4 regions of the Vibrio crassostreae genome follow, and region 1 is predicted to be linked to each of the others. Evidence: predicted binding sites of a transcription regulator. Region 1 holds the regulator's gene; each other region holds the start of a gene.
What was found. Region 1 encodes PurR, which represses purine synthesis genes. Its sites were predicted from a motif close to TNANGNAAACGTTTNCNTNA; they were not measured.
Positions count from the first base shown of each region.

Region 2: glpX (class II fructose-bisphosphatase) is a predicted target of PurR. The motif match lies at 1,395-1,414, and genes of this name have one in related genera.
Region 3: OC193_RS09515 (phosphoribosylaminoimidazolesuccinocarboxamide synthase) is a predicted target of PurR. The motif match lies at 4,689-4,708, and genes of this name have one in related genera.
Region 4: purM (phosphoribosylformylglycinamidine cyclo-ligase) is a predicted target of PurR. The motif match lies at 3,649-3,668, and genes of this name have one in related genera.

Region 1 covers NZ_AP025476.1:2,320,910-2,329,024, forward strand. Annotated here, with positions in the region: gene mukF (chromosome partition protein MukF) at 1-641, opposite strand, end outside; gene cmoM (tRNA uridine 5-oxyacetic acid(34) methyltransferase CmoM) at 767-1,552, opposite strand; gene elyC (envelope biogenesis factor ElyC) at 1,668-2,516, shown strand; gene torR (two-component system response regulator TorR) at 2,718-3,431, opposite strand; gene torD (molecular chaperone TorD) at 3,717-4,364, shown strand; gene purR (HTH-type transcriptional repressor PurR) at 4,680-5,684, shown strand; cyclic di-GMP riboswitch class I at 5,855-5,940, shown strand; gene OC193_RS10345 (TfoX/Sxy family DNA transformation protein) at 6,068-6,658, shown strand; gene OC193_RS10350 (TVP38/TMEM64 family protein) at 6,793-7,473, shown strand; gene OC193_RS10355 (putative signal transducing protein) at 7,521-7,838, shown strand; gene OC193_RS10360 (alpha/beta fold hydrolase) at 7,969-8,115, opposite strand, start outside.
Region 2 covers NZ_AP025476.1:3,214,331-3,222,445, forward strand. Annotated here, with positions in the region: gene OC193_RS14490 (1,4-dihydroxy-2-naphthoate polyprenyltransferase) at 1-204, shown strand, start outside; gene rraA (ribonuclease E activity regulator RraA) at 278-796, shown strand; gene zapB (cell division protein ZapB) at 907-1,149, opposite strand; gene glpX (class II fructose-bisphosphatase) at 1,474-2,481, shown strand; gene OC193_RS14510 (helix-turn-helix transcriptional regulator) at 2,700-3,320, shown strand; gene OC193_RS14515 (DUF3135 domain-containing protein) at 3,443-3,790, shown strand; gene OC193_RS14520 (DUF805 domain-containing protein) at 3,845-4,273, opposite strand; gene OC193_RS14525 (5-carboxymethyl-2-hydroxymuconate Delta-isomerase) at 4,319-4,666, opposite strand; gene tpiA (triose-phosphate isomerase) at 4,916-5,692, shown strand; gene pfkA (6-phosphofructokinase) at 5,843-6,805, opposite strand; gene fieF (CDF family cation-efflux transporter FieF) at 7,123-8,031, opposite strand.
Region 3 covers NZ_AP025476.1:2,125,704-2,133,818, reverse strand. Annotated here, with positions in the region: gene OC193_RS09530 (NAD-dependent malic enzyme) at 1-185, opposite strand, end outside; gene OC193_RS09525 (helicase-related protein) at 370-2,748, shown strand; gene OC193_RS09520 (hypothetical protein) at 2,952-3,329, shown strand; gene OC193_RS09515 (phosphoribosylaminoimidazolesuccinocarboxamide synthase) at 3,487-4,590, opposite strand; gene OC193_RS09510 (SulA-like leucine-rich domain-containing protein) at 4,816-5,223, opposite strand; gene OC193_RS09505 (hypothetical protein) at 5,567-5,755, opposite strand; partial or broken gene OC193_RS26060 (hypothetical protein) at 5,921-6,358, opposite strand; partial or broken gene OC193_RS26055 (tetratricopeptide repeat protein) at 6,439-7,006, opposite strand; gene OC193_RS09495 (OmpA family protein) at 7,164-7,829, opposite strand; gene OC193_RS09490 (DUF2786 domain-containing protein) at 7,943-8,115, opposite strand, start outside.
Region 4 covers NZ_AP025476.1:2,660,980-2,669,094, forward strand. Annotated here, with positions in the region: gene OC193_RS11810 (DUF2066 domain-containing protein) at 27-1,277, opposite strand; gene OC193_RS11815 (uracil-xanthine permease family protein) at 1,556-2,794, shown strand; gene upp (uracil phosphoribosyltransferase) at 2,936-3,562, opposite strand; gene purM (phosphoribosylformylglycinamidine cyclo-ligase) at 3,732-4,772, shown strand; gene purN (phosphoribosylglycinamide formyltransferase) at 4,897-5,583, shown strand; gene OC193_RS11835 (class II glutamine amidotransferase) at 5,690-6,535, opposite strand; gene lpcA (D-sedoheptulose 7-phosphate isomerase) at 6,600-7,178, opposite strand; gene fadE (acyl-CoA dehydrogenase FadE) at 7,507-8,115, shown strand, end outside.

The DNA of each region.
Region 1 (8,115 bases):
GATAGCAAGGTTTCACAGTTGTTGATCGCTTCTCGCCAATCTTTGTTTAAAAGGTCGGCAATTTGCTGCTTAACGGTTTGCTGCTGCTCATCCATAACACGTTGGTTAAGATCGATCTGATCGAAAATTTCACCAACAGAATACTTGAGCACGCCGTAAACGTTCTTTCTCCAATGTCCTGGAGTTCCACCTTTTTGCGCTGCTTCAATGGCTTTAGCCATCTCGTCCGCAACCATAGAAAGCTGAATAGACAATTTTAATTTAGAGAACTGACGGTGACGTAAGTAATAATCGGAGATACCAATCGCTAATGGCGACAAACGGTAAATACTCGCACCATCGGTGATTTCGCTAGTAAAGCGGCTAATCAGCTTCTGTTTAACCAACTCATTGATGGCATTGTTGGCACGAAACGCGGACGCTTCGCCAGTATCTTCAAACAGTCGAGTGACGATGGTAAATGCATCGTGCAGTTCACCTTCGCCCAACTCTTCATCGAACCTTTCATTGCTTAGTACTGCGATAGCAATCAAAAATGCTAAGCGCTCTGGTGGCAAGTTTAATGAAAAATCATGCTGCTTGACCCAGCCCACCAACTCATCAATTGGCTGCTCTTCGGCAGTTTGAGTCATTTCACTCATTGTGGTTCCTGTTACTGTTCTTCGTCATATCGAACATGTTAGATATGACGCCTATTTCTTTATGACGCGGGCTTCTTACGATTGCATAGCGCATGTTGTGGCTTCTTTTACCACATTCACCGCTGTTATTGCGCAGGTTTTTGAGCCCAAACGTGAATATAACGGCCTAGTGACAGATATGGCTCTTGGCGACATAGCTGTTTTTCCAGTTCCAATACATCTTCAAATTGGTAATCGCCCATGTACTCCATATTACCTATGTAGTCACTGAAAGAGCGAATGCCTGATTTACCACAGATTTCTAGACCAGCGTCTTCTATCCATTGATAAACCTCTTCCGGCTTCAAGCCTTTTTGTGGTTGCAGCTTAAACCGTTTTCGATGTGGCATCCCATTCAATACATGAGGAATGTTGCCACAAATCACATTTTTCAGAACTAATCCGTGGTGGTTGTAAAACATTATCGAGGCAACGCCACCCGGTTTAACTTGTTCAAGCAATAAATCAAGCGCCTCTTTAGGATCGGCTAACCATTCCATTACGGCATGAAACATCACAAAATCGACTTTCTCATCGAGATGTTCTGCGACTTTTTGTACCGGTGAATGAATAAATCGATATTGCTCTAGCAAACCCGCTTTGCTGATACTTTCTTCTGCGATCTTCAGCATTTCAGAAGAGAGATCACACAGAGAAACGGTATGCCCAAGCGCGGCAATTTTTTGCGACATCTGTGCAAGCCCGCCTCCAGCATCAAGCACATGCAGCGGAGAAGCTGATTGCTCAAATTTGCTCAAAGCTTGTTCTAAATCTTCCCATACGATGATCTGACGGATCTCTCCTTTGTCAGAGCCGTAAATATTTTTTGCAAATTTGTGGGCAATATCGTCGAAATTACGGTCTTCAGTCACGGCTACTTGAGTTATTATGTCCTATCGTGCCTGCTATTCTGTCACAGGAATTTCAGGAATAAAGAGGCGATGTCTCTTTTTACTACTAAGTGATGTTTTTTCGGACTATTCGGATATGTTTGAGCTGAAAAAAGTAGTGTCTTCGCTATTGATGCCACTACCAGCAATGTTAATTCTCGCTTTTCTAGGTTTAGCCCTAGTGATGTTTACTACCAAAAGGAAGACGGGTTGCCTAATCACCCTTTCAGCCCTATGTGGTATTTTCCTAATCGCTTTCCAACCAGTTTCTAGTCAACTTTTAATGCCAATGGAAAGGCAACACACCGCTTTTTTACCTGTCGATGAAACCGTCGATTACGTGATGGTTCTCGGAAGTGGTCACGTCGTAGATGACCAAATTCCACCGACATCAGAACTGAGCCGCACCGGCCTGATGCGCTTAAGTGAAGGGATTCGTATTCTACGTCTTTACCCTGGTGCGAAACTCATTTTGTCTGGCTATGGTGCTGGCACTGAAGTAAGTAACGCAAGAATGATGGCTAAAGTTGCACTAGCACTTGGTGTTGCGAAGCCTGATATCATTCTGCTTGAAACAGCAAAAGACACTTGGGAAGAAGCCCGTCAAGCCGCTGCGTTCGTTAAGAATAAAAGAATGGTGTTGGTGACTTCAGCGAGCCATATGACTCGCGCACTGAACGAATTCAATGCTGCCGGCATGAAACCCTTGCCAGCACCAACCAACTATCTTGCACAAGAAGGGATTGTTGAGCCTTGGAATAAGTACATGCCTAAAGCGATCTATCTGGAACAGACAGAGCGTTACTGGCACGAGACCATGGGATTGGTTTGGCAAAGCCTACGTGACTGGTTAGACACCAGTAACGATATATCGGAAGAGCCAATTGTTGTTCCTGAGCCTTCAAGCTTAACTGAAGAATATGGTGAAGTTTCTGCAGCGCAGTAAACTCAACCTGATGTTTCTCTCTGCTTATGCCTAACTCAGCCTAATGTTTAAATCCGCTTATTGGTAGGTAGAATCGTAAAACAATTCGTAGACTGTCAGTTCGATAACGACAACCGCTAAGCAATAAAAAAGCCGAGACATCAATGATGTCTCGGCTTTTTCGTTCATATGTCGTTCCCAACTAAAAGTTCACGTAGAACATTAGTCACCAGCAAACATGTAACCTTCACCGTGAACCGTCACAAAGATTTGTGGGTTCTTAGGGTCGAATTCCATTTTTGCACGCATGCGACGAATCAGTACGTCGATCGTACGGTCATTCGGTGCATCCACTCGGTGGCTGATCATATTCAGAATACGTTCGCGACTTAATACTTGGTTAGGGTAAGAAGACAAAGCCACCAACAGTTCGTATTCAGCTTTAGTCAGCTTCACTGGCTCGCCATTTTTGCTTAGCGCACGACGAGGAATATCAAATGTCCACTCACCGAAACGAACCACAGACTCGTCTGATGTTTCTTCTACTGCGCCAGCTGCCGTTTTACGAGCGGCAGAAATACGCCAAAGTAGGTTTTTAACTCGAACCAATAACTCGCGGAGTTCGAAGGGTTTAGTAACGTAATCGTCCGCGCCCATTTCAAGGCCAACGATTTTGTCGATGCTATCCGTGCGTCCAGTAACTAAAATAATTCCAATGTCTGATTGACTGCGTAATTCGCGAGTTAGCATCAATCCATCTTCGCCTGGTAAGTTGATGTCCAGCATAATGAGGTCAACGTTGTTTTCTTCTAACACGCTTCTCATTTGAGCGCCGCTTTCCGCTTCGCTCACTGTGTAACCTTCGTTCTGGAAGTATCCAACCAGTTTACTGCGGGTTACCACATCATCTTCTACGACTAATACGTGATAGCTCATCTACACCACTTTTCTTATTTAATAGTTTCAGTGACTATTCTATTCATAACTCGTAACAATTCTAGTAGTACAGAAGATAAAAGCCAGAAACATGGATTTTTTTTGATACAAGACAATCTTAAACCTTGCTATTTATCGTCCATCGCAATTCAATATAGGCATTACTACTAACGAGTAACTTTGCGTTTCGCAAATAACCTTGTTATTCAGCCTTGGTGTGCTTATGCCCAAGTGACTTCAAGATGCATATAAGTAACATCACAAGACTAAGTCAGGATCTAACAAATGAAAGATACGAAAGCGTTCAACGAGCAAAGAGCAGAAATATACTGGTGGCTATCAAGCTTATTTGCCAAAGAGCTCACTCAAGAAGAACTCGATCACTACCACTCTGTTGAAATTCGTTCTTTCCTGACTGGTTTAGGCGAAAATGAAACACTAAAGCCAGCGATTGATAAGCTAGTGGATGCGCTTAACCGCCTACAAACACGTGAAGATGCTCAACTAGAATTGTCTGCAGACTTTTGCGATCTTTTCTTAAAAACAGATAAACACGGTGCTCTTCCTTACGCTTCTATGTATATCGGTGAAACTGGCCTTTTGAATGATAAGCCTGCAAAAGATATGGAAGAGATCATGGCTAAGCACAATTTAGTGGTGAACCAAGATCTAAAAGAGCCAGCAGACCACATTGCTATCGAACTCGATTTCCTTGGTAACTTGATCATTCGTTCAAACGAAACGGATATTGAAGAAGAGCTAGAGAATTCATTTGCCGTTCAACAGCAGTTTATCGAACAACAACTGCTGACTTGGGTACCAAAGTTCAACGTGAAATGTCATGACGTTGATGAATTCGGTTTCTACGCCTCCGTCTCATCTTTGCTACTCGCATTCTGTCAATTAGACACTCAATATTTAGCTGGTGAATAGCTTATTGGATGACTAGGTAAATAAATTCAGTAGAATGTGACAATTCACCCGGATTTCTGGGTGAATTTTATTGCGAGTAATTTCTAGTCAGTCTAAAATTGTGACCGCAAACGATAAAATATGAAACATTCACGAAATGCTATACTTATTAAAGTTCAGAGCATTTCGGTGTTAAGACAAGCCGCTCAATAGCGGTTTTTTGTTTTTTAGCACTTTAGTACCCAAAGAGCCCTACAAATTTAAGCTCTTAGTTAGGTAGCTTAACGGCTACTTTATTCCGTACTTGGGGAAAGTAGCTTCTAATAGGATAAAACCATGGCCACTATAAAAGATGTCGCTCGCTTAGCCGGCGTATCAACAACAACCGTTTCTCACGTAATCAATAAAACTCGCTTTGTTGCAGAAGCAACTCAAGAAAAAGTAAACAAAGCCGTAGATGAACTCAACTATGCACCAAGTGCTGTTGCTCGTAGTTTGAAGTGTAATACCACACGCACTATCGGCATGCTTGTGACTCAATCAACTAACTTATTCTTCTCTGAAGTTATCGATGGTGTTGAGAGCTACTGCTACCGTCAAGGTTACACTTTGATCCTGTGTAATACGGGCGGTATCTATGAGAAGCAACGTGACTACATTCGAATGCTTGCAGAGAAACGTGTAGATGGCATCTTAGTTATGTGTTCTGACCTAACTGAAGAACTAAGAGAGATGTTAGACCGTCACGCTGACATCCCTAAAGTTATCATGGACTGGGGCCCTGAGAGCTCTCAGGCTGATAAGATCATCGATAACTCTGAAGAAGGTGGCTACCTAGCGACCAAATACCTTATTGAACGCGGTCACTCTAAGATTGCATGTTTAAGTGGCCACTTAGACAAAGCAGCATGTGTTGAACGTATTGCCGGTTACAAGCGCGCACTCAACGAAGCTAAGATTTCTGCCGATGAAAATATGATCATCGAAGGCAACTTCGAGTGTGATACAGCAGTACTTGCTGCAGAACAAATCGTTGAGATGGAAGATCGCCCAACGGCGGTATTCTGCTTTAACGATACAATGGCACTCGGCCTAATGAGCCGCCTGCAAGAAAAAGGCATTCGCATTCCTGAAGATATCTCAGTGATCGGTTACGACAACATCGAACTGGCTGAATACTTCTCTCCACCGTTAACGACAGTTCACCAACCAAAACGTCGTGTTGGTAAGAATGCATTCGAAATTCTATTAGAGCGCATCAAAGACAAAGACCACGAAAAACGCGTCTTCGAAATGCACCCTGAAATTGTTGAGCGAAGTACAGTTAAAACGTTAAATTAATTGATAATTCAAGTTTAATGTCATCAAGCGCACCTTTAGGTGCGCTTTTTTTATCAACAACTATAATGAACCTATATGCACAATGGAAAGATCATTAATTGAAGCAATGTCACATTTTGAAATATCAACTGTGAGCTTCATTCAACAAAAACTTTATTCTATTCAATCAGTCACGCACAGGGCAAACCACTCGAAAGAGTGAGACGCAAAGCTTCCGGCCTAAACCACTCGTTGGTATGGTAGCGGGGTTACCGATGGCAAAATGCAGTAACTACTAATAATTTAGTAATTTACGGCTTATTGACAATGTAATTGCAACATTTTGCTAATCTCTCGGACCTGCTTATTTGGTGGCGTAGTTCAAATACACCGAGATAAATAACATGGATAAACCGATACTAAAGGACTCGATGAAGTTATTTGAGTCCCTAGGAAAAATAAAATCACGCTCAATGTTTGGTGGCTTCGGTCTTTTTGCTGATGACACTATGTTTGCTCTGGTTGTAAATGACCAGTTGCACATACGCGCAGACAGAGGCACAACGAAACAATTCGAACAACAAGGGTTTCAACCATACGTCTACAAAAAACGTGGTTTCCCTGTCGTTACTAAATATTTCGCTTTACCTGAAGGCTTATGGCAAGACCAAGAAAAAATCTTGCAACTTGCAACCACGTCTCTAGGTTTTGCTAAAGAAGAAAAAGCTGAGCAGTCTTCTGCTAAGCCGACCCGACTCAAAGATCTGCCTAATCTTCGACTCGCTACCGAGCGTATGTTGAAAAAGGCAGGGATCGATTCTGTAGAACGTTTATATGAATCTGGCTCTGTAAACGCATTTAACGCCATCAAAGAATCGCATGCGTCTTCTGTCAGTATTGAACTACTTTGGGCGCTAGAAGGCGCGATCAATGGTACACATTGGTCTGTTATACCGCAGCAGCGTCGCGAAGAGCTTATCAATCGGGTCAATTAACATTGTCAGTGCAATCTATATACATAACTAAGCCGCATTTACTGCGGCTTTTTTTATATCTGATGAAAGTTAATCTATGCTTTGCCTGTCTATCTATACTATCGGTATGCATTGAAAATTTAGAGGAAGTATCAATGAGTAAGAAAATGATATTGGGTATTGTGTTGGTCGTAACCATCGTGGTGTTAGGCATCAATTTCGGCCAGTACTTAACGCTTGAAAATGCTAAGGCCCAACAAGCTGTGTTAAATGACTATATTGACAGCAACTTTATTGCTGCTGCCGCTATCTATTTTGTCGCGTATGTAATGATTACAGCTTTCTCCATTCCCGGAGCCGCTGTTGTGACCCTATTAGGGGCTGCGCTATTTGGCTTCTGGAATAGCTTGCTGCTAGTATCTTTCGCAAGTGCGATCGGTGCGACCTTAGCCTTCTTAAGTAGCCGTTACTTGTTGCGTGACTGGATTCAAACCAAGTTTGGTGACAAATTGGCGACAATTAACAAGGGAGTTGAAAAAGACGGCGCATTTTACTTATTTTCTCTGCGTCTGATTCCTGTATTCCCATTTTTCCTTATCAACCTATTGATGGGTCTAACACCGATGTCAGTGAGTCGTTATTACATTACAAGTCAGATCGGGATGTTACCGGGGACGGCGGTTTTCTTGAATGCTGGTACTCAGCTCGCAGAAATTGATTCACTTTCAGGCATCGTCTCCCCTTCAGTACTATTGTCATTTGCGTTATTGGGGATATTCCCAATAGTTGCTAAATGGTTGATGGGTAAGTTTCGCTCAGCACCCGTAGCTGAATAATTTATAATAGCCAAACAACACAGATAGCCGAATAAGGTTCTATTTCAATGAAAATCTTCAGTGCATCGAATCCGACAGAAGCTCATATCATCTGTGGATTGTTAGAAAGCGAGAATATTGCCTGTGAAGTCCGTGGTGAAGGGTTATTCGGATTGAAAGGGGAAATCCCATTTACGGAAGAAACTGACCCTTACGTGTGGTTATATGAGCCAGAATTGGCCAGTAAAGCTCGCACAATCGTCAATGACTACCAAAAACAGCAAGATTCTATCATCTATGAAGAGTGGCGTTGTGGTGAGTGTCATGAAGTCAACGAAGCGCAATTCGGCTCTTGTTGGCAGTGCGGTGCTGCTTCACCCGAATAGCAGAGTTTCAGTGACCTTATAAGACAATTAGGCCGATACCTCCTCCAAATAAAAACGGGAAGCTAAAATTAGCTTCCCGTTTTTATTTCAATTCGATTCAATCATTATCTTTGATTTCGCGCCTAGAAAATCACTGGATTTGTTTTTGAATAAACGCAATCGAACGCTGATTAAACTCTTCAGGGTTTTCCACGTTACATACGTGCCCACAATTCGGAATCTCTACTAGCTCGCTCGACTCATGCGCTGCGACCATTTCTTTAACTGGTTTGATGAA
Region 2 (8,115 bases), 890 kb from region 1:
TACCTACTGATTCAAGAAAAGCCAGCCTGGATCAGCCTGCCGTTTTTACTGAGTATTATTATTGTTTATAAACATGGCAAAGCTGTTTGGGAAACCGAAAAACCCGCGCAGATTGCACCAATGATGCCAGTGATTGTGAAATGCTCACTGGTCACTAACCTATTGTTTGCAGGGGTTGTCGTAGCTCAAACTCTATTGAGTTAAATGAGACTAATCATTGCAAAGGGATCAAGCACCGATATACTCAAAGTAAGCTCATTGTTCAAAAGGTATACGAATGGAATACAACACTTCAGCACTGTGCGACATATATTTGGATCAAGTTGATGTCGTGGAACCAATGTTCAGCAACTTCGGTGGACGAGCATCCTTCGCAGGACAGATCACGACATTAAAGTGTTTTGAAGACAACGCTTTGATTCGCTCTGTACTAGAGCAAGATGGTCTGGGGCGTGTGTTGTTAATCGACGGTGGTGGCTCACTGCGTAAAGCGCTGATTGATGCTGAGATTGCCCTACTTGCCGAAGACAATGAGTGGGAAGGTATTGTGGTTTACGGCTGTGTTCGTGAAGTCGATGAGCTTGAAGACATGAACTTAGGCATCCAAGCCTTGGCTTCTATTCCCGTTGGTGCGAGCCAAGAGGGTGTCGGTGAGTTAGACGTTCCAGTGAACTTTGGTAGCGTGACCTTCTTACCAGAAGATTACCTCTACGCCGACAACACCGGTATCATTCTTTCAGCCGAACCTCTAGATGTAGAACTCGATCTGGATGTTGAGGAAGAAGAGGTCGAGTAACTCACTCGGCTTTGAATACTAAAACAAAGCATAAGAATACGAAGTATTAGAACGCAAACAAAAACGCCCGCTACTGAGTAGCGGGCGTTTTTTTAAATCTGAAGAGTCGATTACTCTACTTCATCCATTTTACCAAGAAGGTTACGGATGCGATCTTGCCATGCTGAATGCTCTTCCTGCATTTGCTGAGTTTTTTGCTCTAGTTCGTGACGGCTTGCTTTTAGCTCACCAGCTTCTGTTGCTAGTGCTTGTTTCTCTTCTTTAAGCTCTTCCACTTCCATTTGAAGAAGTGCAATTGTATCTACTGCTGTTTGAATTTTTGCTTCTAGCTGCTCTAGTACTTCAAAAGACATTCTGGCCTACCTTTAAGTTATCCGTTTGATGGTGAAGGTTCACTCCACTTATTTCCCCATTCTACTCAGCAGAGCAAGGATAAACACTCAATATATTCGATATTTTGCGCCATTCGATGAAAAAAACAGCGCTTTTTACCGAATATTGACGTGAACGATTAGCGACACAACGGCAAACCGATTATTTTGATGAATAATAACTGTTTTCCACTGCGAATTGATCGAGAGCAATCTCCAAAAAACAAAAAGGCAAACGTTTCCTTTTGGATATGGTAAAATTCGCCGCGAAATTTCTATTCCCCCTTTGAAAATTTTGGAGTCCGCATGAAACGCGATTTAGCAATGTCATTCTCTCGTGTCACAGAAGGTGCAGCACTAGCTGGTTACAAGTGGCTTGGCCGTGGCGATAAAAACGCTGCAGATGGCGCTGCTGTAGAAGTAATGCGTAGCCTATTAAACAAAACCGAAATTAGCGGTGAGATTGTTATCGGCGAAGGTGAGATCGATGATGCACCTATGCTGTACATCGGCGAAAACGTAGGTGTGGGCGGCGACGCTGTCGACATCGCAGTTGATCCAATTGAAGGGACACGCATGACAGCTATGGGCCAATCAAATGCATTGGCTGTATTGGCTGCAGGCGAAAAAGGCAGCTTCCTTAAAGCGCCTGATATGTACATGGAGAAGTTGGTTGTAGGCCCAGGTGCTAAAGGCGTGATTGACCTAGAACTACCACTAACAGAAAACCTAGAAAACATTGCGAAAGCACTAGGTAAAACACTCGATACTCTAGTCGTAACCACACTGGCAAAGCCTCGTCACGATCAAGTCATCGCCGACATGCAAGCTATGGGCGTTCGTGTATTCGCTGTGCCAGACGGTGATGTTGCGGCTTCTATCTTAACGTGTATGCCAGACAGCGAAGTGGACGTCATGTACTGCATCGGCGGCGCACCTGAAGGTGTGGTTTCTGCCGCGGTAATTCGCGCACTTGATGGTGATATGCACGGTCGTCTTCTACCTCGTCACGAAGTGAAAGGCGACACAGCAGAAAACCGTAAGCACGGTGAACTTGAACTTGAGCGCTGCGCAGAAATGGGCGTAACGGCGGGTATCGTGTTGAAGATGGAAGACATGGCACGCAGCGACAACGTTGTATTCTCAGCAACGGGCATCACTAAGGGTGACTTACTAGAAGGCATTACTCGTCAGGGTAATATCGCAACCACAGAAACTCTGCTTATCCGTGGCCGCTGCCGTACGATTCGCCGCATCAAATCTATCCACTACCTAGAGCGTAAAGATCCAGAAGTAGTAGGTCATATCCTGTAAGTCTAAACTCGGTGAAACAGAATATTCGAAGGCTGATACCAAGTATCAGCCTTTTGTTTTTATTGGCGCACCAGAATCTCACCATGGCTGCCGATAGAGTAAAACGCGAGCTATAAAGTAAAACGCGAGCTATAGAGTAAATCATCATCAATATAGTAAATGGTTTGCTTTATAAACACCTTGCCTCATAATAGTAAGGTTCATGAGGTAGGGATAGTATGAAAACAAGCGACAAAATCTTACAGACCATTAAGCGTCAAGGCGCGGTAACCGCGAAACAACTGTCAGAAGAATTTGGCATGACGACAATGGGTGCAAGGCAACATCTGCAAAGCCTGGAAGATGACGGTATTCTTGCGTTTCATGATGTGAAAGTGAAGGTGGGTCGCCCGACTCGCCACTGGTCCCTGACTCAACAAGGCCACAGCCAATTTACAGACCGACATGGTGAACTCACTATTCAAGTGATTGATGCTGTGGAAAATCTATTTGGTAAAGAAGGGCTGGCTAAGGTTGCGGCCGAGCGTGAACAACACACACTAAAGCAGTATCAAACTGCGCTATCTGACTGTGATTCACTCATCAGCAAACTTAAAAAACTCACCCAGCTTCGTGAAGACGAAGGCTACATGGCAGAGCTTCAAGAGCATGACGATCACTACATCTTGATTGAGAACCACTGCCCTATCTGCAAGGCTGCAACTCGCTGCCCTAGCCTGTGCCAATCTGAGCTCAATGTGTTTACTGAGTTACTAAAAGATGAGTGCCACGTAAGCCGTACAGAGCACATAATTGCTGGCGAGAGACGCTGCACTTACACCTTAACACCCGCACTTTGATCGTAACGATAAACGGTTGATGCTGTCTCAATATTGAGAAAATGCAAATAGATTAAAATTTGTACAGTTTTCTTTCTTAAGCTTATAGCATATGAAACACGCTTAATGCTAAGGAAGGAATGATGGCGCATCCTCAACCCGCTCAAAAACTGCCACCCTTTGACGAACTTGTCCAACTCGCGAAAAGCGATCCTAAAGCATTCAACCAATTCAAACACGAGATGTGCGAACAGATGATTTGTTCGGCTTCAGAGACCATGCAAGGTAGGCTTCGCGCTCAACAAAGTCACATCGACTTAGTGGTTAGTCGCTGTAAAAACCCACACCATGCCAATGTCGTGCTCATGCAAGAGTTGCGCTGTCAGGTCTGTAAGTTCCAAGATGCACTCGAAGGGCGCAGCGGCTTTGAAGAATCTCTGCCTGAAAATATCGTGCCTTTTAAGCCGAATACCGAACCTAAAATGTACTGAAAGTAGCAAGGCATTAAAAAGAAAAAAGGGAGCCTAATGCTCCCTTCTTATCTATCAATATTTACATGGGTCTTCGCCGTAGTCATTACGGCCTTCAGTGCCCTTCAACAAGCCACACTCAATCAGAATCCATAAGCCACACACTAATGCCGCGACGGTTGCCGCCATATGAATTGGCGATACCGGCTCTGTGGTAGTCGCAGCCATTGGCGAAGCTAAACGACCCAGTACTAGCGGCACATTTAGCAATAGCCAGTAATTCGACTTATTGCGGTCGTGCCAGCGCTTAGCGGTGACCGCAAGATCTGGGATCACAAGCATCAATAGGAAGATTGGTAGCAGGATATACGAATAAGCAGGGAACAACACAGAGATACCAGAAGCAAAACCAGTAATCGCTATGTAGTAGAAAATATTCCAAATCCAGTAAGTCTTACGACCAATTCTCCCCTTGAAAGAGAGCAGTAAATCTTTCATCGACATCTTAAATACTCAAATTTATACGCCGCTAAAAGTCAGCAGCAATGGTTAGTTTATTACTTTTTGAAAGCAACTTTTATCCATATCACGAATATTCACCGTTAAGCTTCTTACATGACTCGCTTGCTCTTGCAGGATCTGCATTAACGATCGTGACAATTCTCGCTTTTGCTCTTCCGTTCGTCCCGAAAGTAACTCAAAGCTGATATGAATAAAGTCTACACTATCTTCCTCATCACCGACCAACCAATTATGGCAACGCAGTGAACGAGACTTCACTGATGGCACATCAAACAAGCCACATGTGAGAGCGACTTGGTGGAGATCTTCCAGTAAGCCTTGGATATTCACTCGCTCATCCACTGAATTGGAGTACTCTAGAACTAGATTCGGCATTGTTACTTCCTGTTGTTAACGCAATCGTTTGTCCCTTAATAACAACTAACGATGAAAAATCCGAGAAGTTAGCTATTATTCTGTCTGCCGGATCACTGATATATGCTCAAAATCTACTCTGACCATTGAGTAAGATCCAAGAAAGTCATGACCACAGTCATGATCTGTTGATATTAATCTGTTATATTATTTCGTAATAAAGTTTACTTTTTTACATTCGATTTATTTAAATACTTTGGAGATATTCCTATGCGTCATCCTGTAGTTATGGGTAACTGGAAACTAAACGGCAGCAAAGAAATGGTTGTTGATCTACTAAACGGTCTTAACGCTGAACTTGAAGGCGTAACAGGCGTAGACGTAGCAGTTGCTCCACCAGCACTTTTCGTTGATCTTGCTGAGCGTACGCTTACTGAAGCGGGCAGCGCGATCATCCTAGGTGCTCAAAACTCTGACCTAAACAACAGCGGTGCATTCACTGGCGACATGTCTCCAGCAATGCTTAAAGAGTTCGGCGCATCTCACATCATCATCGGTCACTCTGAGCGTCGTGAATACCACAACGAATCAGATGAGTTCGTAGCTAAGAAATTCGCATTCCTAAAAGAGAACGGCCTAACTCCAGTTCTTTGTATCGGTGAATCTGAAGCACAAAACGAAGCAGGCGAAACTGTTGCTGTATGTGCTCGTCAACTTGACGCTGTTATCAACACTCAAGGTGTTGAAGCTCTTGAAGGCGCTATCATCGCTTACGAACCAATCTGGGCTATCGGTACTGGTAAAGCAGCTACAGCTGAAGATGCACAACGCATCCACGCTCAAATCCGTGCACACATCGCAGAGAAATCTGAAGAAGTTGCTAAGAAAGTTGTTATCCAATACGGCGGTTCTGTTAAGCCAGAAAACGCAGCAGCTTACTTCGCACAACCAGACATCGACGGTGCTCTAGTTGGCGGCGCAGCTCTAGACGCGAAAAGCTTCGCAGCTATCGCTAAAGCAGCAGCTGAAGCAAAAGCAAAAGCTTAATTTAAACGTCACCGTTTAGATTAGATGAAAGGTCAACTTAGGTTGGCCTTTTTTGTTGCCTGTCATTCCAGAAACCTCAAACGGCAGGCATAAAAAAACCGCTGAACAATCAGCGGTTTTTAAATTCTTTAAGCGAACGCTAGGCGTGACTTAGAACAACTCTTCTGCAACGCGGAACAGCTCAGAACGGTCTGGGTTCTGCATGTTCTCGATACAGTCGATGATGTCGTGGTGAACAAGTTCTTCTTTCTCGATACCAACACAACGACCACCGTGACCTTCTTGAAGAAGGTGAACAGCGTAGTTACCCATGCGAGAAGCCAGTACACGGTCAAATGCCGTAGGACGACCACCACGTTGGATGTGACCAAGAACCGTTGCACGAGTTTCACGACCAGTTGAAGATTCGATCTCTTTAGCCAGTTCGTTCGCATCCATCATTAGCTCAGTTAGAGCGATGATTGCGTGCTTCTTACCTTTAGCAATACCATCTTGGATGTTGCTGATAAGCTGTTCTTTATCTAGGCCAGTCTCTGGAGTAATGATGTACTCACAACCACCCGCGATTGCTGACATAAGCGTAAGGTCACCACAGTGACGGCCCATGATTTCAACAATAGAAATACGTTGGTGAGAAGAAGACGTGTCACGTAGACGGTCAATTGAATCAATAACAGTGTTAAGCGCTGTTAGGTAGCCGATTGTGTAGTCAGTACCCGCGATATCGTTATCGATTGTGCCTGGAAGACCGATACATGGGTAACCCATTTCAGTCAGTTTCTTAGCACCCATGTAAGAACCGTCACCACCGATAACAACAAGTGCTTCGATACCGTGCTTCTTAAGGTTCTCAATGCCTTTCTCACGAACAGCAACGTCTTTGAACTCAGGGAAACGTGCAGAACCTAAGAAAGTACCACCACGGTTGATCACGTCAGATACGCTTGAACGGTCAAGCTTTTCGATACGGTCTTCAACAAGGCCTTGGTAGCCGTCGTAAATGCCGTAAACTTCAATGCCAACTGATAACGCAGTACGAACAACGCCGCGAACTGCTGCGTTCATACCTGGAGCGTCACCACCACTGGTCAAAACACCGATCTTCTTAATCATGCTCACCCTCGATTTTTGGGAATCTATTATTCAATTCTTGTACTTGCTGATTGTATATCAACAAGATTTTAAATCTGTATTTGTGCTTTATGTTACATTTCCTCAAAGGGAATAGCACTTAAATCGCGTAAATTTATGTAACATTTCTACTTCTGTAAGAGTATTACAGTTTTACTCAGTAACTTTGTTGATTCACATCAGAATCAACATTAATTGTTACTAAGGTGTTTTTTGAATCACGAAAGAGTTAGTAATTTTTACTCACTTTAGTTCAAAAGCCACCCACTTACCATTTGCCAGCTAATTTTTAGCACGCATTACCACGAGTGGAATTTCTGCTGCTTCTCTGGTCCAAATACGACCGAATACGGGTCTTGGTGAATTAATACATCAGCATCAGGGAACACCGAGATAAGCTTAGCTTCTACTTCGTCTGAAATGCGATGCGCTTCAATAAGTGGGATATTATCTTCTAATTCTAGATGCAGTTGAATGAAGCGAATTGGCCCCGAACGACGCGTTCGTAATTGATGCACACCCAGCACGCCTTCCACGCTCAATGATGTCTCTTTTATCTGCTTTAGTTCTTCATCAGGCAGCTTATGATCAAGCAGAGACTGAACCGCTTCCATCGCCATTTGATAAGCGCTGTAAAGAATGTAGATACCTATACCGACCGCAAATACAGAGTCCGCTTGGCCAAGCCCAAACCAACTCAATGCCAGTGCCAGCATGATCGCGGCGTTCATATAAAGGTCTGATTGATAGTGCAATGAATCGGCTGCAATAGCTTGGCTACCCGTTTTGTTGACCACATGTTTTTGGAAGCGAACCAGACCAAAGGTCATCACTATCGCGAACAGGCTGACGTAGATACCAATTTCTGGAGAGTTCAGTTCATGAGGTCGGAAGAAGCGCTCAATACCATTGAGAATAAGGAAACATGCTGAGCCTGAAATAAACATCGCTTGCGCTAATGCAGCAAGGGATTCGGCCTTACCATGACCAAAGGTGTGCTCTTTGTCGGCAGGCTGCAGAGAGTAGCGAACCACGATAAGGTTAACGACAGAGGCTGCGATATCAAGCATGGAGTCCACGACGGAAGCCAACAGACTCACAGAACCTGTCACCCACCACGCTGCGACTTTCACTATCAATAAAATAGTGGCGATGGTTGTGGCTGCCCAAGCGGCGAGCGTAACTAAACGTGCGTATTCTTGTTTCATAACTTGGCTATAAAGTGACTGATAGCACAAAGTATAACCCGCAAACAACCAATTGAATATGACAGCCATGATGTAAAACATTCA
Region 3 (8,115 bases), 200 kb from region 1:
CAATATTGTTTGTATGCACGTCCTACTTGCTCTTGGATTGTTTCGGTTGTTTCCGGTAACAAACCTTCAAGGTTGAAAGAACTGCGCTCTTCAGCAGAGAATGCGCTGCCTTTGTTTAGAAGAGGGGTACTTAGTAGAGCAGGACCAGCATAAGGGATATATAGAGGGCGTTTATCGTTGTTCATTGGATGCCTAATATGGGAGAAAGGGTAACTGAAAAATGATAACGGTTTAGTTATTCAATTGTAAATAGTTTCTCCACGATCTGAGCAAACAAAATGATATTCTTACCTCTGCCCCACACTTGTCGAATTTCAACATGATAATTCGTTATACTTTGCTCACACTTTTTCGCGACGCTCCCTTTTTATGTCATTACTTCCCATCGATGCTTATCAAAATGTATTCCACCAACAAATCGTTAATTCTCACCTTGTAGTAGAGGCTGAAACCGGATCAGGTAAATCTACGCGATTGCCAATTTGGGCTTCCCAACATGGGCGAGTTCTGGTGGTTGAGCCAAGACGCATCGCGTGTACTTCACTGGCTAAATATCTCGCACAACAATCGGGCGAGAAGCTTGGTAGCAAAGTGGGCTATGCGATTAAGCTCGAATCGGAATACAACGAGCAAACGGACGTTGTTTTTGTTACGCCCGGTATCGCGCTGCGTTGGTTATCAGAAGATGGACTCGCTGGCTTTGATGTAATTGTGGTGGATGAGTTTCACGAGAGGCGCTGGGATATCGACTTGCTGGTGGCGATTCTGAAACAAAAAGCGAGTCATCGTTTAGTGATCACATCAGCAACCATTGAGGGTGAACGCCTTGCTCATTATTTGGATGCGAATCGCATAAGCTGTGAAGGGCGTACTTATCAAGTGGAGATTGAGCACCGAGCGAATGAATCCAGAACACTGCCTGATAGTCGACATCTAGAACAGAGCATCGCGGAAGAAGTGAATCATCAACTGATTGCTTCACATGGCGATATGTTGGTTTTTCTGCCGGGTAAAAAAGAGATCGTGCAATGCGAACAAGCTTTAGCGAAAAATCCAGATATCCAAGTCGTTAAATTGCATGCCTCGGTGAGTGATAAAGAGCGAGATTTAGCGTTATCGGGTCGTAATATTAATACTGAAGGTAATGGTTTGAGAAAGGTCATCCTTGCTACAAACGTTGCGGAAACCTCATTAACCATTCCTGATATTGGCGTGGTGATAGATTCAGGATTAGAAAGACGCACCGTTCAACGCAACGGCAGAGCCACCTTAATGTTGAAATCCATATCACGCGCTAGCGCCAAACAACGCGCGGGTCGTGCGGGTAGGGTTATGGACGGCGTTTGTGTTCGTTTGTATGGCGAACACGCTGCGTTAGAATTGGTTACGCCTCCTGAATTGCAGCGTGAAGAGCTAACCGAACCTATGTTGGCGGCGGCATGTTGTGGTGCGACTCTTGATAGTTTATCTTTCCTCGACCCTATTCCTGAGAAGTCGCTAAATAGCGCAACTCAAATCTTGCTGACGATGGAAGCGATCAATATTGATGGTCAAGTTATGGAGCACGGCAAGAAGTTGTATCCACTGCCGATTGACGCCTTGTATGCCGATATTGTTACCCGAATTAAAACCAAAGCACTCAAAGAAGCGATGGTCGATCTCACTGCGGCGTTGTCCGTTCCTGCTCGCTTATATCAGTTATCAAACAATGCAGAACATCTAGAAGCACTGGCGCAACAAGAGAAGGAAGGGTGTGATTTAAGCCTGTTGATTCAGATTGTGCGTGGTCGCGAATATCCGCATTTAGAGATAAACCTACAGGCACTGAATGAAGCTCAAGGTCTAGCTAAGCAAATGCGTGAGGTATTTGAACTTCCTCAGCTAGAAGTCGCGTCACGTTTTCAACGCATTGAACTACTTAAGACTATTGTGGATCTTCATCCTGAACTGGTGTTTGTGCGCCGGCTGAAAAGGAAAGAGGCCTTTGCTAATGGAGTGTTAGAGGTGGTACTTGGTCGCCAGAACCGTTTCCCGGACAATGCACAAGCTATGTTGGTGTTAGACACCCACAGTTTGCCGGGAAGAGGGGTTAAGCAAACACTGACCTTAGCGACGGTCACTGCACCTATTCCTCTTGAGCTTATAGTTGATGCTGAGTTAGGAGATTGGGAGCAAGGTGAAACCGTTGTGAATGATGATGGCGTCTTTACCGAGATGGCGTTGGTGTACGCAGGCCGCACGATTACAACCAAGCTTGTCGCGGCTGAAGGGCAACTATCATTAAAGCCTATCGTCGATCTCGTGGTAAGTGGTGCTCAACTTCCTGGTTTTGCAAAGGTTCGCACTCAAGAGATTAAGCATTGGCAGCTGTATGTGAAACTCGGTCTCGATGAGCAAACACAATACACACCAGAAATTGAGAACATTAACTTTGAGCTATGGTTTATAGAGCAACTTGAAGTGTTAGGGGTTACTGATGTCAGCGAATTGGAAATGTTTGACCACGCAGACATACCGTTCGATGGCATTCCAACTTGGCTCTATTCAGAATTTTCGGAAAAATATCCGTTTGCATTGAGCCTTGCCGACTTGCAACTCGATGTAGAATACTTGCCCGCGAGAAAGCTGATTTACGTTCACTATCAATCGGGTAGTCGAAAGTTATCGCCAAAACGTTGGGAGCTGCCGACATGGTCAGGCTGGCGTATTCAGTACAAAAAAGCGAGCCGAATAATTGATATCAAATAGATGGATAAGTTTTATCTCTAAAATATTAATCAAATAGGTGCATATATGATTTTTCAGTGCTTATTTTGTTACAAGTTTGATTTTTATATGCCTTTTTAACCAATCAAAAGGTCATAAAAGACTATTCTTCTATATCCTATTGCTATAAAGAAAGAGTTGATAGATATTGAGTATATTGTGTTGCCAAAGTGTCGGGGGACATCATGGATAAACAGGAAGAGACGCGTGTAGAGTTCGATTACACAACATTTCTTGGCGCCTCATGCAGTAAAAAATGGACTTTTCTGGAAGCACTCACCACAATTGCGCCAGTGTTCAGTACCGTCTGGCGAGATAGCATTAAAGAGCTAGCAAGCCCTGAAGATCGTTTATGGCAGATGGCATTGAAATCAATGTCGACGCGTAAAAGTGATGAGTCGAATATTGTGACCTTACTCAAGCTCGCGAAGCTGGAAGGGATCAATGAGCTCAAAGTGGTGATGCCATATTCTCTTGAAGAAGAGCAGATCGAGTATATTGAATCGCGCAGTCATTTAGTGATTGCGGGTAATTCTGGAGAAGAGTTCACGATTAGGCTGTAACTTCAGTTCGCCTATAATCTCTCTCAGGAATAGTAAAACGCATACGTAAAAAGGGCCTCAAATATTGAGGCCCTTTTAGTATCTGAAACTTGTGTCTACGAGCTTATTAGCTTTCTAGCTTTTTATTTTGAGGTAAAGCGATTAAGCAATAAAGCGACTAGTCGATTAGACCATAGTCAGCGCGCAGTACATCGATGATCTCTTGTTTAGGATTTTCGCTCAGTACGATCTCCGCACCTGTGATTTTCGCCGCGATATCAAGGTAAGTACGAGAAAGAGACATTAGCGAATCAAGAGGCAGTTCGTTGTCACGAGCTAGTGCTTCACGTTCTGGCATGCGTTCTTTGTTCAAAAGAATGTCGGCATCAGGGAAGTAGTTAAGCAAGAACTGACGGAAGCCTTCTTTTGAATTCTCAACGATGTTGCCGTTGTTGTATTCCTGAGTATCCCAAATGCGAGATGAATCTGGAGTACCAACTTCGTCCATGTAGATAAGTTTTTCTTTGCCCTGAGCATCGTTGACGTAACCAAATTCAAACTTAGTGTCGACAAAGGTTTGGTCTACTTTCGCCAGTGCTTGGCTAATCACGTTGAAGCCTTCTTTTAGCAGCTTCTCGTAATGCGCGATGTCACTTGCCTGAGTGAAGTTGAATGCTGCGAAGTTGTCTTCGATGTTGTTACGTGTGATGTTCACATCATCAGCTTCTGGAACGCCAGGAATACCTTTCAAAATCCCTTTAGTAGAAGGCGTGATAAGCAGCTCTGGTAGCTTCTTGTCTTTCTCTAGGCCTTCAGGCATCTCGATACCACAGAATTCACGTTCGCCGTTCGCGTATGCACGCCACATAGAGCCTGTGATGTATTGACGACAAATCGCTTCGATCATGACTGGGCGAGCTTTTTGTACAATCCATACGAATGGGTGAGGGATATCAAGGATATGACTGTCAGCAAGGCCGTTGTCTTTAAACAATTTGAACCAGTGGTTAGAGATAGCATTTAGAGCTGCTCCCTTACCTGGAACACCTTTCAGATTCCCTTCACCACGCCAGATACAATCAAATGCAGAGATACGGTCACTGATCACCATGATTGCTAAAGGCGCATCTGGTGCTACATCGTAACCTTTCTCTTTAATTAGTCGTTGGCTATCTTCTTCAGTTAACCAGTAGACTGAGCGAACCTTGCCACTGTGGACAGGTTTGTCAGTACGGATTGGTAGGTCATCATTTACGGCAAGAACTTGATCAGCAAGGCTCATTTAGACATTCCTATCTTTTATCAAACGTCATACAGAGAAGTGCGGTGTGCACATGATTAGACGGGCATTATACCCAATCTACTGTTTGCTTCCAGAGAAAAAGCAAACGATTGCTAAATCTATTGATCAAATAAAAACCCCCGCCTAACTATCCGCTGAATAATTGGCGAATTGTAGGGCAGGGGAAGGCAGTATGTTTGGACTGTGTTTTTGAGCGACGTTAGATTAGTGAATGCGCTCTGAATTTGCATCCATAAAGAAGACTTCACACTGAAAGCGCAATCCTAATGTTCTTAGGTACTGTTGGCTGAACTGATCAATCGATGCACTTGCAACAATCGCACTCGCATTCTTAGAGCGGATTGCTTTCTCGACGGTCTCTACTTCGGTCATTTGATGAGAGGCTTTCATATGAATAACACGGTCGCAGCAAACATTATGTTGCTTAAGCTGCTTAGCCGATGGTCTTGGTGTTTGAGCCGTAAAAAGTAGCCACTGGTGTTGATTGGACAGCAACGCCATTCTTGCAAACAATGCTTCCTCGTTTGAATTTTTGCTTTTACGAGAAACTGATGTAAATGCGCAGTGAACTAGCGGGCTAGAGTGTTGGGCTTTAACGTGTGCTTGAATCATTTTGCTGTCCTTATATACATGCTGTATGTGTATACAGTAGTTTTAGTTGCTTATAAGATCAAGCGTTTTTTGCGGGATTATTGGACGATTTCGTCTGGAATTATGGGTGAAATGTAATTAAGCCATTGAAATTATTTGATAAATTAAATTTGAATGAATTTGCTGTTTTGTCTCATCAGTTGAAAAAACGTGAGCTTTACACAGGTGTATACAGTGGTTTTGACAGAAAAGTACTGTATATACCTGTATAGAAGAGAGAAGAGAGAAGAGAGAAGAGAGAAGAGAGAAAACCACAAGCACAAAAAAAGCGCCTTAGGCGCTTTCTTATATTTCACGGTGTTGCTTATCTCAATGTCGCTTGGGAGAGTTTTGCTCTCATTTCCATTTCACCAATATTGAACTGGCGAACATCAATGGTTGCAATATCATTGCACTCTTTACATGCATGATGACACTTACCATCTAGGTAGTCGTGCTTTTTAACTAGGCTTGGCTTTTTGCACCAATCACAAACGCCTTCTATTGTGAACATATTCTCTCCTCACCTGTTTAAGTCAGGTGTATTTTCGGCGCAAATTATGACACAAGTAAGACCCATTAGTTAATAGTTTGTTACCCGTTTTTGAGAGGGGGATCGATTGCAACACCAATAAAATCGATATCTTTGAGATATAGGAAAATGAAGATGTGTGTTTGTTTACGGTTTTGTAACATTTTGTAAAATGGTTTTTAGCGCATTGTTCAAACGTTTCATTTCTTCGTCACATCCATGACCATCAGGGTGATAGATTTTCGACAGTTGTTTGTATCGAACTTTGATGCTTTTCTGGTCAGGTATTGAATTTGGTGTGTACCCAAATAGAGCACAAGCGACCTGCAAATTACTCAGACCTTTGCTGTTTTTCTGCTTCTTCAATTCGTGAAACATAGTGTGCAGTTGTCGTTTTTGCTGCCTAATCGTAAGGTCCTTCGAGCTAAGCTGCGCTTCAAGTGATTGTTGTTGCTGTCGTGAATCACCCGACTTTAGAGCTTGTCTTTTTCTTGAGATAACGAGAGTCGCAATAATGCTGATGATTGAAATCAACACGGCCAACGCAGCACCAATCATATATTCAGAGCTGGTTAGGTTAGAACTGGAGAGCTTAGAGCGTGTCGCTTGGCTAGAATGCACTTGCTGAGATAGCCCCTGACTGCTGTCGATTTCAGAGTCGATGCTGTCATCGAGCTGTTCTATTGAAGAGATCTGCTTTGCGCGCTGCTGGTTGAATTGCGCTTGTAGAACACGGGTGTAGCCATCTTCTGCATTAGGGTTGTCTTTTAAGGCAGCTTCATACCATAGCTGCGCGGCATCTAATGGTTGGAGTAGTTCCTTTTCAAGTGAGGACTCATAGATCTTTGCTACTTCCACTGGAGCTCTCTTGTTACCTTGCAGTGCAGCTTTGATGAACCACTCTAGGGCCATTTTGTTATCTTGCTCGACACTTGTTCCTGCCAAGTACCACTCGCCGAGTTTAAATTGTGCATCTGCATTGCCATTATCTGCAGATTGAGAGTACCAATAGAATGCGTCGTCGATGTTTTCAGGCACATCCGTTCCCAATTCATACGCTTGCGCTAATTGGTATTGAGAAATGGGATCTTGAGGTTGTGACTGTAGTGAAAACTCATTACTACTTGCTGCGTGCACGAAATGTGGGGTGGGCAACAGTATCGAGGAAAAAACGAGGACTAGAAATAGAGTTCTAAGAAGTGACGATGACAAAAAGTTGGATTGGATAAGCAAAAGATAAGTCTCGTAAAAAAGCCCAGAGTCGATATGTCAGTATGAATACGCTTTATGGTTGTTGGTTATTAGTATTACGTTAATTGAGTAACATAACTGATAAACAACTATATAGAGGTTAATTCAATAGATAAAGACGGACTGGGCTTTAATCGTGCTACTTAAGCGGCAAGATTTGAATTTCTACACGACGGTTACAAGCACGACCTTGAGAGGTATTGTTGTCACATAGAGGGTAACGCTCACCGTTACCACGAGCAATGGCACGGCCTGCTGCTACATCTTGAGAGATCAAGAATGCACGAACAGATTCAGCACGACGCTCAGAAAGGATTTGGTTAGTCGACTCACTGCCAGTGCTGTCCGTGTGACCTTCGATCACTAGGCTTGTGTCTGGGTATTCAACTAGGATGCGCGCAACGCCGCGAAGTGTGTTGTGAATGCTTGATTCTAAAGCGTAAGAACCAGAATCAAAACCAATGCCGTTTTCCAGACGAAGTAGAAGTTGATTCTCACCAACACGTTCTACTTGAACGCCAGAGTTCATTAGTTCTTCACGAAGGGCTGCTTCTTGTCGGTCAAAATAGTAACCAATACCACCACCAACAGCCGCACCACCTGCCGCACCAATAAGTGCACGTTTACCACGGTCTTTAGAGTCACCGGTAGCTGCACCAGCAACGGCACCAGCAAGTGCACCAATTAGAGCGCCTTGAGTTGCAGAGTTAGTCTCAGATTCGCCAGTTGTCGCGTTTTGGCGTTGAGTTGCCTGACAACCCGTTAAAGCGATAGTAAGCGCTAGGGCTAGTGTGATTTTTTTCAACGTATTTTCTCCATCATGTACTTCTATCAAACGAATGAATCCGAGTGACAAACATAGTCCTGTAAATCTTATTGATGGTTTTTATCAATACGCCGAAGTAATGTAAAGTGGCTCTATGATTTAGTTATCTTTTTAGCTGCCTGGGTACCGCCAACTGGTCGATTAACAGACAATTTACGACCTTTCTTCAAACCAACTTCATAATCGGCGGTGAGGTTTTTCATCGCTTCTCTCAGTTGCTGTTTGAACGTTTCACGGTCGATATTTTTGAATTCTTTATCAATGT
Region 4 (8,115 bases), 340 kb from region 1:
TTTCAATCAGTCATGTCAGCTGACAATTATGAGCGAACCCACTCGTATACCAAGCTTGGCTTAGCATGTACTGGCGCAGTATCAGCTGTGTTAGATTCCTCTAGCGTTGCGTCAGGCGTGTTCGTTAGCTCAGTATCCTCAGATACCTCGTTGCCATTAATCACTTGTACGCCTGAGTCAGTTTCGTCACCAACGACTTCAGCAGCGTCTGTTGAATCATCGCCTACAGACATGGTGTTGTCTTGAGTTTCAAATTCAGGGCTCACTTCAGGCTCAATGTAAGATTCTTCAACCTTCGCAACTTGGCGAATACTTGCAACTTCTTGCTCAAACTCTTGTTGAGTCGACAATAAGTGAATTCGGAAAGTTACTTCGTTGTTCTGAATCTTCAGAATATCTAGGCTTGCCACCGAGTTGAGACGCTTAAGTGCGTTTTCCAACTGAAAGAAGTCTTGAGCATTATTCAGGCTAATAAACTGCGTTAAAATCGATTCTGATGACTCACTCGCTACCGTCACAGCACTTTTTCCTGCGTAGTAGTTACTGATTTGGTCGACTAACTTCTTAGAAGTCGTGGCACTGTTACCTGATAAAGAACCACTTACAGGCGATGTTGGTGCGCTCGTCAATTGACTTGGCTTTTGATCATATAGAGTCCAACGTAGACCTGAAGATTGAGCCTTGATCACCAATACAGCATCAACAGGGTAACGCTGACTCGCTTTACTGATTGGCGTAACAAAGCTGCCCCACAAATCAGAAGTCGCAATACCCGTAATATCGTCAAAGTCACCCACAGGCAGCGTTAGAGGCAAACCGCGCTCTTTTGCGTTTGCTTGCAAGCCCGCTGCTAACTGCGAGTTAGAGTGTTCCCAGACGATATTCTTGTCGTAGTTGTCCTCTTCCACCAGCCAAACAAGGATGTTTGAACGCGTGTCAGGCCAGTACGGTAACTGTGCTTGAGTCAATAGCGAACGGATTTGAGCACCGTTAAAACGCATACGCAATGTTGATTGGTCATTGCTTTCACCAAAACTCATTTGAGACATGTACTGCGAACTCTTGCGCATCGCCTTTTGAATCGTCTCATTCGAAGCGACATCAGTTTGGCCGGTCGCACGTATCAATACCTGCTCCATACCTGTATTTCTTGCCACTTGTTCTGGCTGTTTGTCTTCAGCGTTAATCGCAACTTCAGCACTAAAAATATCTACTTGAGTTAAGGCGTAACTCGGAGAGGCTAATAGTCCCATCAACAACAATGCTATGTAGCGCATACTGATCCTAATATTCAAATCTTGTGCCTAGATGATAAGCAACTATGGATTGAGGGGCAAGGTCGATAGCGCCCACTGTGTTTAATAACCACAAAATATCACCTGGCCATGATAAATCGCTCACTTATAAACTGAATTTCTAGGGCTTAGATGGATATAAAACATCACTAAGATAAATAAATTTGATCTATTTAGTGTGGCAATCGATTGCTAAGTGATAGAATCCCGCGAATTTTATTTTTCGCTTTTCATATAACGACCATTTTTAAGGACATAACATGAAAAATGCTCTGCAAGGTGCGCAAATGCTGTTTGTAGCATTTGGTGCGCTTGTACTCGTGCCGCTACTAACAGGACTTGACCCCAACGTTGCACTCTTTGGCGCAGGTATTGGTACCCTTTTATTCCAACTTATTACACGCCGTTCAGTGCCAATCTTCTTAGCATCTTCTTTTGCATTCATCGCGCCTATCATGTTTGGTATTCAAACTTGGGGTGTAGGCGCAACCATGGGCGGCCTAATGGCGGCAGGTGTTGTGTATGTACTAATGGGCGCGTTAATTAAAGTTCGTGGCGTTGGCTTTATCCATAAACTGCTCCCACCAGTCGTTGTTGGCCCAGTAATTATGGTTATTGGTTTAGGTCTTGCACCTGTTGCAGTTAACATGGCGCTAGGTAAGACAGGCGATGGCGCGGTTCAACTTGTTGATGCAGACGCTGCACTGTGGATCTCTTCTATTTCACTGTTAGTGACGATTGTCATCAGTGTGTTCTCAAAAGGCTTCCTTAAGCTGCTGCCAATCTTCGGTGGTATTGTTGCGGGTTACATCACCAGCTTGGTATACGGCGCGGTAGACTTCACACCAGTAGCGCAAGCATCTTGGTTAGCACTACCAAACTTCACTGCGCCAGAGTTCAACATCAACGCTATCTTCTTTATGGTGTTTGTCGCGATTGCACCTGCTGTTGAGCACGTAGGCGACATGCTTGCTATTTCTAATGTAACAGGCAAAGACTACCTTAAGAAACCAGGTTTACACCGCACTATTACTGGCGACGGCGTGGCAACCATTGCCGCTTCAATGCTGGGCGCGCCACCAAACACTACGTACAGTGAAGTAACAGGTGCAGTAATGCTGACCAAAGCATTCAACCCAGTGATCATGACTTGGGCTGCTGTAACAGCTATCGTTCTTGCATTGGTCGGTAAGCTAGGTGCACTACTTCAAACGATTCCGGTTCCTGTAATGGGCGGCATCATGATTCTACTGTTTGGCTCTATCGCAACCGTAGGTTTGAATACTCTAATTCAAAACAAAGTTGACCTACACAAATCACGCAACCTTGTGATTGTCGGCATTACTTTAGTCTTTGGTATTGGCGGCATGGCCTTTGGTATCGGTGATTTCAGCCTACAGGGCGTAAGCTTGTGCGGTATCGTGGCGATTCTACTTAACCTAGTGCTTCCAGAAGAGTTAGGTGACAACACTGTGGTAGACAAAGCTCAAATCGATTAATGAATCGGTAAGGCTAGATTCAAAAGAATCACAAACCAACAAGATCAAAAAAGGGAGAGCATTGAATGCTCTCCCTTTTTACTAATACGGCTAATTCAGCGAGTTAAGAAACGGTTTAGAGTCACTTAAGCTGAAACCGAATTACTTAGTACCGAAGATCTTATCACCAGCATCGCCAAGACCAGGAACAATGTAACCCTTGTCGTTTAGCTTCTCGTCGATTGCGGCCGTGTAAAGCTCAACATCTGGGTGCGCTTTTTCTAGAGCAGCGATACCTTCAGGAGCAGCAACAAGCACAAGAATCTTAAAGTGCTTACAACCTTTCTCTTTCATTAGGTCGATAGTCGCGATCATAGAACCACCAGTCGCAAGCATTGGGTCTACCACTAGAGCAATACGCTCGTCGATGTTAGATGCAAGCTTGTTGAAGTATGGTACTGGCTCAAGTGTTTCTTCGTCACGGTAAATACCAACAACGCTGATACGTGCACTTGGGATGTGCTCAAGAACGCCGTCCATCATGCCTAGACCAGCACGTAGGATTGGCACTACCGTTACTTTTTTACCTTTAATTTGGTCAACTTCTACTGGACCGTTCCAACCGTTAATCGTCACACGCTCAGTTTCAAAGTCTGATGTCGCTTCGTATGTTAGAAGGCTACCCACTTCTGTCGCTAGCTCACGAAAACGCTTAGTGCTAATCTCACCTTCACGCATCAGGCCAATTTTATGTTTTACTAGCGGGTGTTTCACTTCAACAACTTTCATTTCCAACTCCGGCAATATTTAAACAAACCTGTAGATTATACACGAACTCTAAGGTTATTTCAGAATCTTTATTCTAATAAAAAAAACCGCGCAAACGTTTGCTCTTGGTAATCAAGCCCTGTTAGAATAGCGCCGTTTTCACATCCAACTTAAGTTCGAGGACTATCCCGTGAGTGGTAATACTTCTTCTCTAAGCTACAAAGACGCTGGTGTTGATATCGACGCAGGTAATGCACTAGTAGACCGTATTAAAGGTGCTGTTAAACGCACTCGTCGCCCTGAAGTAATGGGCGGTATTGGTGGCTTTGGCGCCCTATGTGAACTTCCAACGAAATACAAAGAGCCGGTACTTGTTTCAGGTACTGATGGTGTTGGTACTAAACTTCGCCTTGCTTTGGATCTGAAAAAACACGACACCATTGGTATCGACCTAGTGGCAATGTGTGTGAACGACCTAATCGTTCAAGGTGGTGAGCCGCTATTTTTCCTAGACTACTACGCAACAGGTAAGCTAGATGTAGATACAGCAGCAGACGTTGTTTCTGGTATCGCTGAAGGTTGTGTTCAAGCTGGTTGTGCACTAATCGGTGGTGAAACGGCTGAAATGCCAGGCATGTACGAAGGCGACGACTACGACGTAGCTGGTTTCTGTGTTGGTGTTGTAGAAAAAGCTGACATCATTGACGGCGCTAAAGTAGCAGCAGGCGACGCACTTATCGCTGTTGGTTCAAGTGGTCCACACTCAAACGGTTACTCTTTAATTCGTAAAGTTCTAGAAGTTTCTGGTGCTGATAAGAGTGAAGAACTAGAAGGTCGCACTATCGGTGAGCACCTACTAGAACCTACTAAGATTTACATCAAATCGGCACTTAAGATGATTGCTGAGCATGACATTCATGCTATCTCGCACATCACAGGTGGTGGTTTCTGGGAAAATATCCCACGCGTACTTCCTGAAGGCACTAAAGCAGTCATTGATGGCAAGAGCTGGGAATGGCCTGCTATCTTCAGCTGGCTACAAGAGAAAGGTAACGTGGAGACATTCGAAATGTACCGCACTTTCAACTGTGGTGTTGGCCTAGTTGTTGCTCTACCTAAAGATCAAGCAGACGCTGCTGTTGAACTACTGAAAGCAGAAGGCGAAAACGCTTGGGTTATCGGTGAGATCGCAAACGCTGAAGCTGGCGAAGAGCAAGTAGAAATCAAATAAGTGATACGCTCACTTACTTAGTTAGTTAATCAATGAGGACCTAATGGTCCTCATTTTGCTATTTAGCCCGCAGAAAACCTTAGTTTATGTAGGTACATTGTAAACAGTCCAGTTAACCAATCGCATGACCCACTCTATGAAGAACAGCCATTCTATGAATAACAGTCACTCTAAGAAAAACATCGTCGTTTTAGTCTCAGGAAGCGGAAGTAACTTGCAGGCAATTTTGGATGCCTGTGAGAGCCACACGATTGATGCCTCTGTTAAGGCCGTTTTCTCAAACAAAGCAGAGGCTTTTGGTCTAGAGAGAGCAAAGTCAGCAGGTGTTGACGCTCATTCGGTGAATCCAAAAGAATTTAATTCGCGTGAAGAATTTGATCATGAATTGATGGTTCAGATCGATGCTTACCAACCCGACCTGATTGTACTCGCTGGCTATATGCGCATTCTGAGTTCAGAGTTTGTTCGTCATTACGCGGGTAAAATGATCAATATCCACCCTTCTCTGTTACCTAAGTATCCGGGGCTGCACACCCACCAGCGTGCTATTGATGCTCAGGACAAAGAGCATGGCACCAGCGTCCACTTTGTTACCGAAGAGCTCGATGGTGGTCCTGTAATCTTACAAGCTAAGGTGCCAGTATTTGAAGGGGATGATGCCGACATGCTAGCGAGCCGAGTACTCACCCAAGAACACTGCATTTATCCTCTGGTCTGCAAGTGGTTCGCGGAAGATCGTTTATCAATGGCAAACGGACAAGCTATCTTAGACAGCAAGGCATTGGGCAAGCACGGTTACGCAGAAGAGTAATTCGTTAAAACTAAACCAAATAAAAACAAAAAGGCCGCTTACTGATTCATTAGTACAGTAAGCGGCCTTTCTTCTATGCGTTTCAAAATAAAACTATTCGAATTACTTAACTCAATGGCTCAGTCGGTGCTTGGCTTACCACCTTCTTCGGCGCATAAGCGACATCTTCCAATGCTTGATGGTTGTTACCAATCAGCTCACCAAAATGAAACAGTGCGTATTCGCCCGGCTTCATTCTAAACCACTCTTCATTGTCAGTAAGAGGCTGAGTCGCCACTACCGTAACCACATCATTAGGCGTGGTCTCTTCTTGAAAGTTAATCTCAACATCTTCATCAATCAGACTCGCATTACCAAAAGGCGCGCGTCTGGTTATCCAGTACAAATGGTTAGTACAGTATGTCATCACATACTCACCATCGCTCAATAACATGTTGAAAACACCTTTCTCGCGTAGCTTGTCACAACACTCAGCCACGAAACGAAACATACCTTCCATGTCTTGAGGCGGTTCAGGAAAACGCTCTTCAAGTTGTTTCAGTAGCCAACAAAAAGAGAGTTCACTGTCCGTTTCACCGACAGGTCTGAAACGACCACTCACCAGATCATCATAATCTGACAATTGACCATTGTGAGCAAAGGTCCAGTATCGCCCCCACAGCTCTCGGGTAAAAGGATGTGTATTTTCTAGATTGACGCCACCACGATTGGCTTGACGGATATGACTGACAACAGCTTGGCTTTTAATTGGGTAGTTTTGAACCAAGTCAGCGATCTTAGATTCACAGCTCGGATTCGGATCTTTAAAGGTGCGAAAACCCTTACCCTCATAAAAGGTAATACCCCAGCCATCACGATGCGGGCCGGTGTTACCTCCACGCTGCATAAGACCAGTAAAGCTAAAACAAATATCAGTTGGCACATTCGCGCTCATACCGAGCAATTCACACATGGTTTAATCTACTCCCTATTAAAACCAATGGAGCCAGAAATCTGGGCTCCAGATGTCTGTAAAATTATTCTTCCATCTCTTTTTCGACAAGCTGAATCACAATATGAATGATCTTAATGTGAATCTCTTGGATACGGTCTGCGTAACCAAAATGTGGCACTCGGATTTCGATATCAGCGCAACCCGCCATTTTACCGCCATCTTTACCCGTCAATGCAATCGTCTTCATGCCTTTAGCTTGAGCAGCTTCAATCGCTTTCAAAATGTTGGCAGAGTTACCTGAAGTCGACAGACCGAACAACACATCACCTTTACGACCTACCGCTTCTACATAACGAGAAAATACGTGGTCGTAGCCAAAATCATTACTCACGCAAGACAGGTGGCTTGGATCTGAAATCGCAATACCAGCGTAACCTGGACGGTTTTCACGGTATCGGCCAGTAAGCTCTTCTGCGAAGTGCATTGCATCACAGTGTGAACCACCGTTACCACAAGAAAGCACTTTGCCCTCTTGCTTGAATGAGTCAGCAATCAGTTTTGCCGCCGCTTCAATTTGAGCGATGTTATGGTCATCACTCAGGAACTTATTCAGAACGTCAGCAGCTTCGTTCAATTCACTTTTGATTAGGTCATGGTACATAAGGCTTATCTCTTATATTTTTTTACGCAACTTAAAGTACGTGAAATGAGAGCTGAGGGTTTTCCCCTCTTTTACCTGAGTTTACCCACAAACATGAAATAGTGTCGACACTTAAGCCCAAAGATTGCCACCTTAATTAGAGTCTCGCTGCCGATCCGTCCAAATATTCGCCACCAACCTCTCACAATTAGAACTTTAACTCTATTGAGATCACTTTTTATTCACTTTGGAGTTTTACAAATATTTAATATTTTGTTTACACTTGACTGGTTAGACCTCTTACCTAAAACTTAATAACAATAAGTGATCTCTGAAAAGGAAATCGATCATGAACATATTGCTCTCCCTACTCGGCATGACAGCCATCTTAGGCGTCTGTCTTTACCATAGAGTTAGTCTGGTACGTGCATTAGTTGTATTAACTGGCGCAATGGTAGCATTAACACTGTTCGGCGGCGTGGCCGTCACTGGTTGGCTTTGTTACTTGTTAGCCGTTGCGATCTTTGCTGTACCGACCATTCGTCAGACCCTAATCAGCCAAAAAGCACTCTCTTTATTTAAGAAAGTTCTACCAGCGATGTCCCAGACAGAAAAAGAAGCATTGGAAGCTGGCACAGTATGGTGGGAAGCAGAGCTGTTCAAAGGCAAGCCTGAATGGAAGAAACTTCAGAATATTGCTGACCCGAAACTCTCGGAAGCGGAACAAGCATTTTTAGATGGCCCAGTAAATACTGTGTGTGAGATGGTCAATGATTACCAAGTGACACATGAACTTGCTGATTTGCCACCAGAAGTATGGCAATACCTGAAAGACCATAAATTCTTCGCCATGATCATCAAGAAAAAATACGGCGGTTTAGAATTCTCGGCTTACGCTCAGTCTTTGGTTCTTCAGAAGCTAACCGGCGTTTCTAGCGTATTGTCATCAACGGTTGGC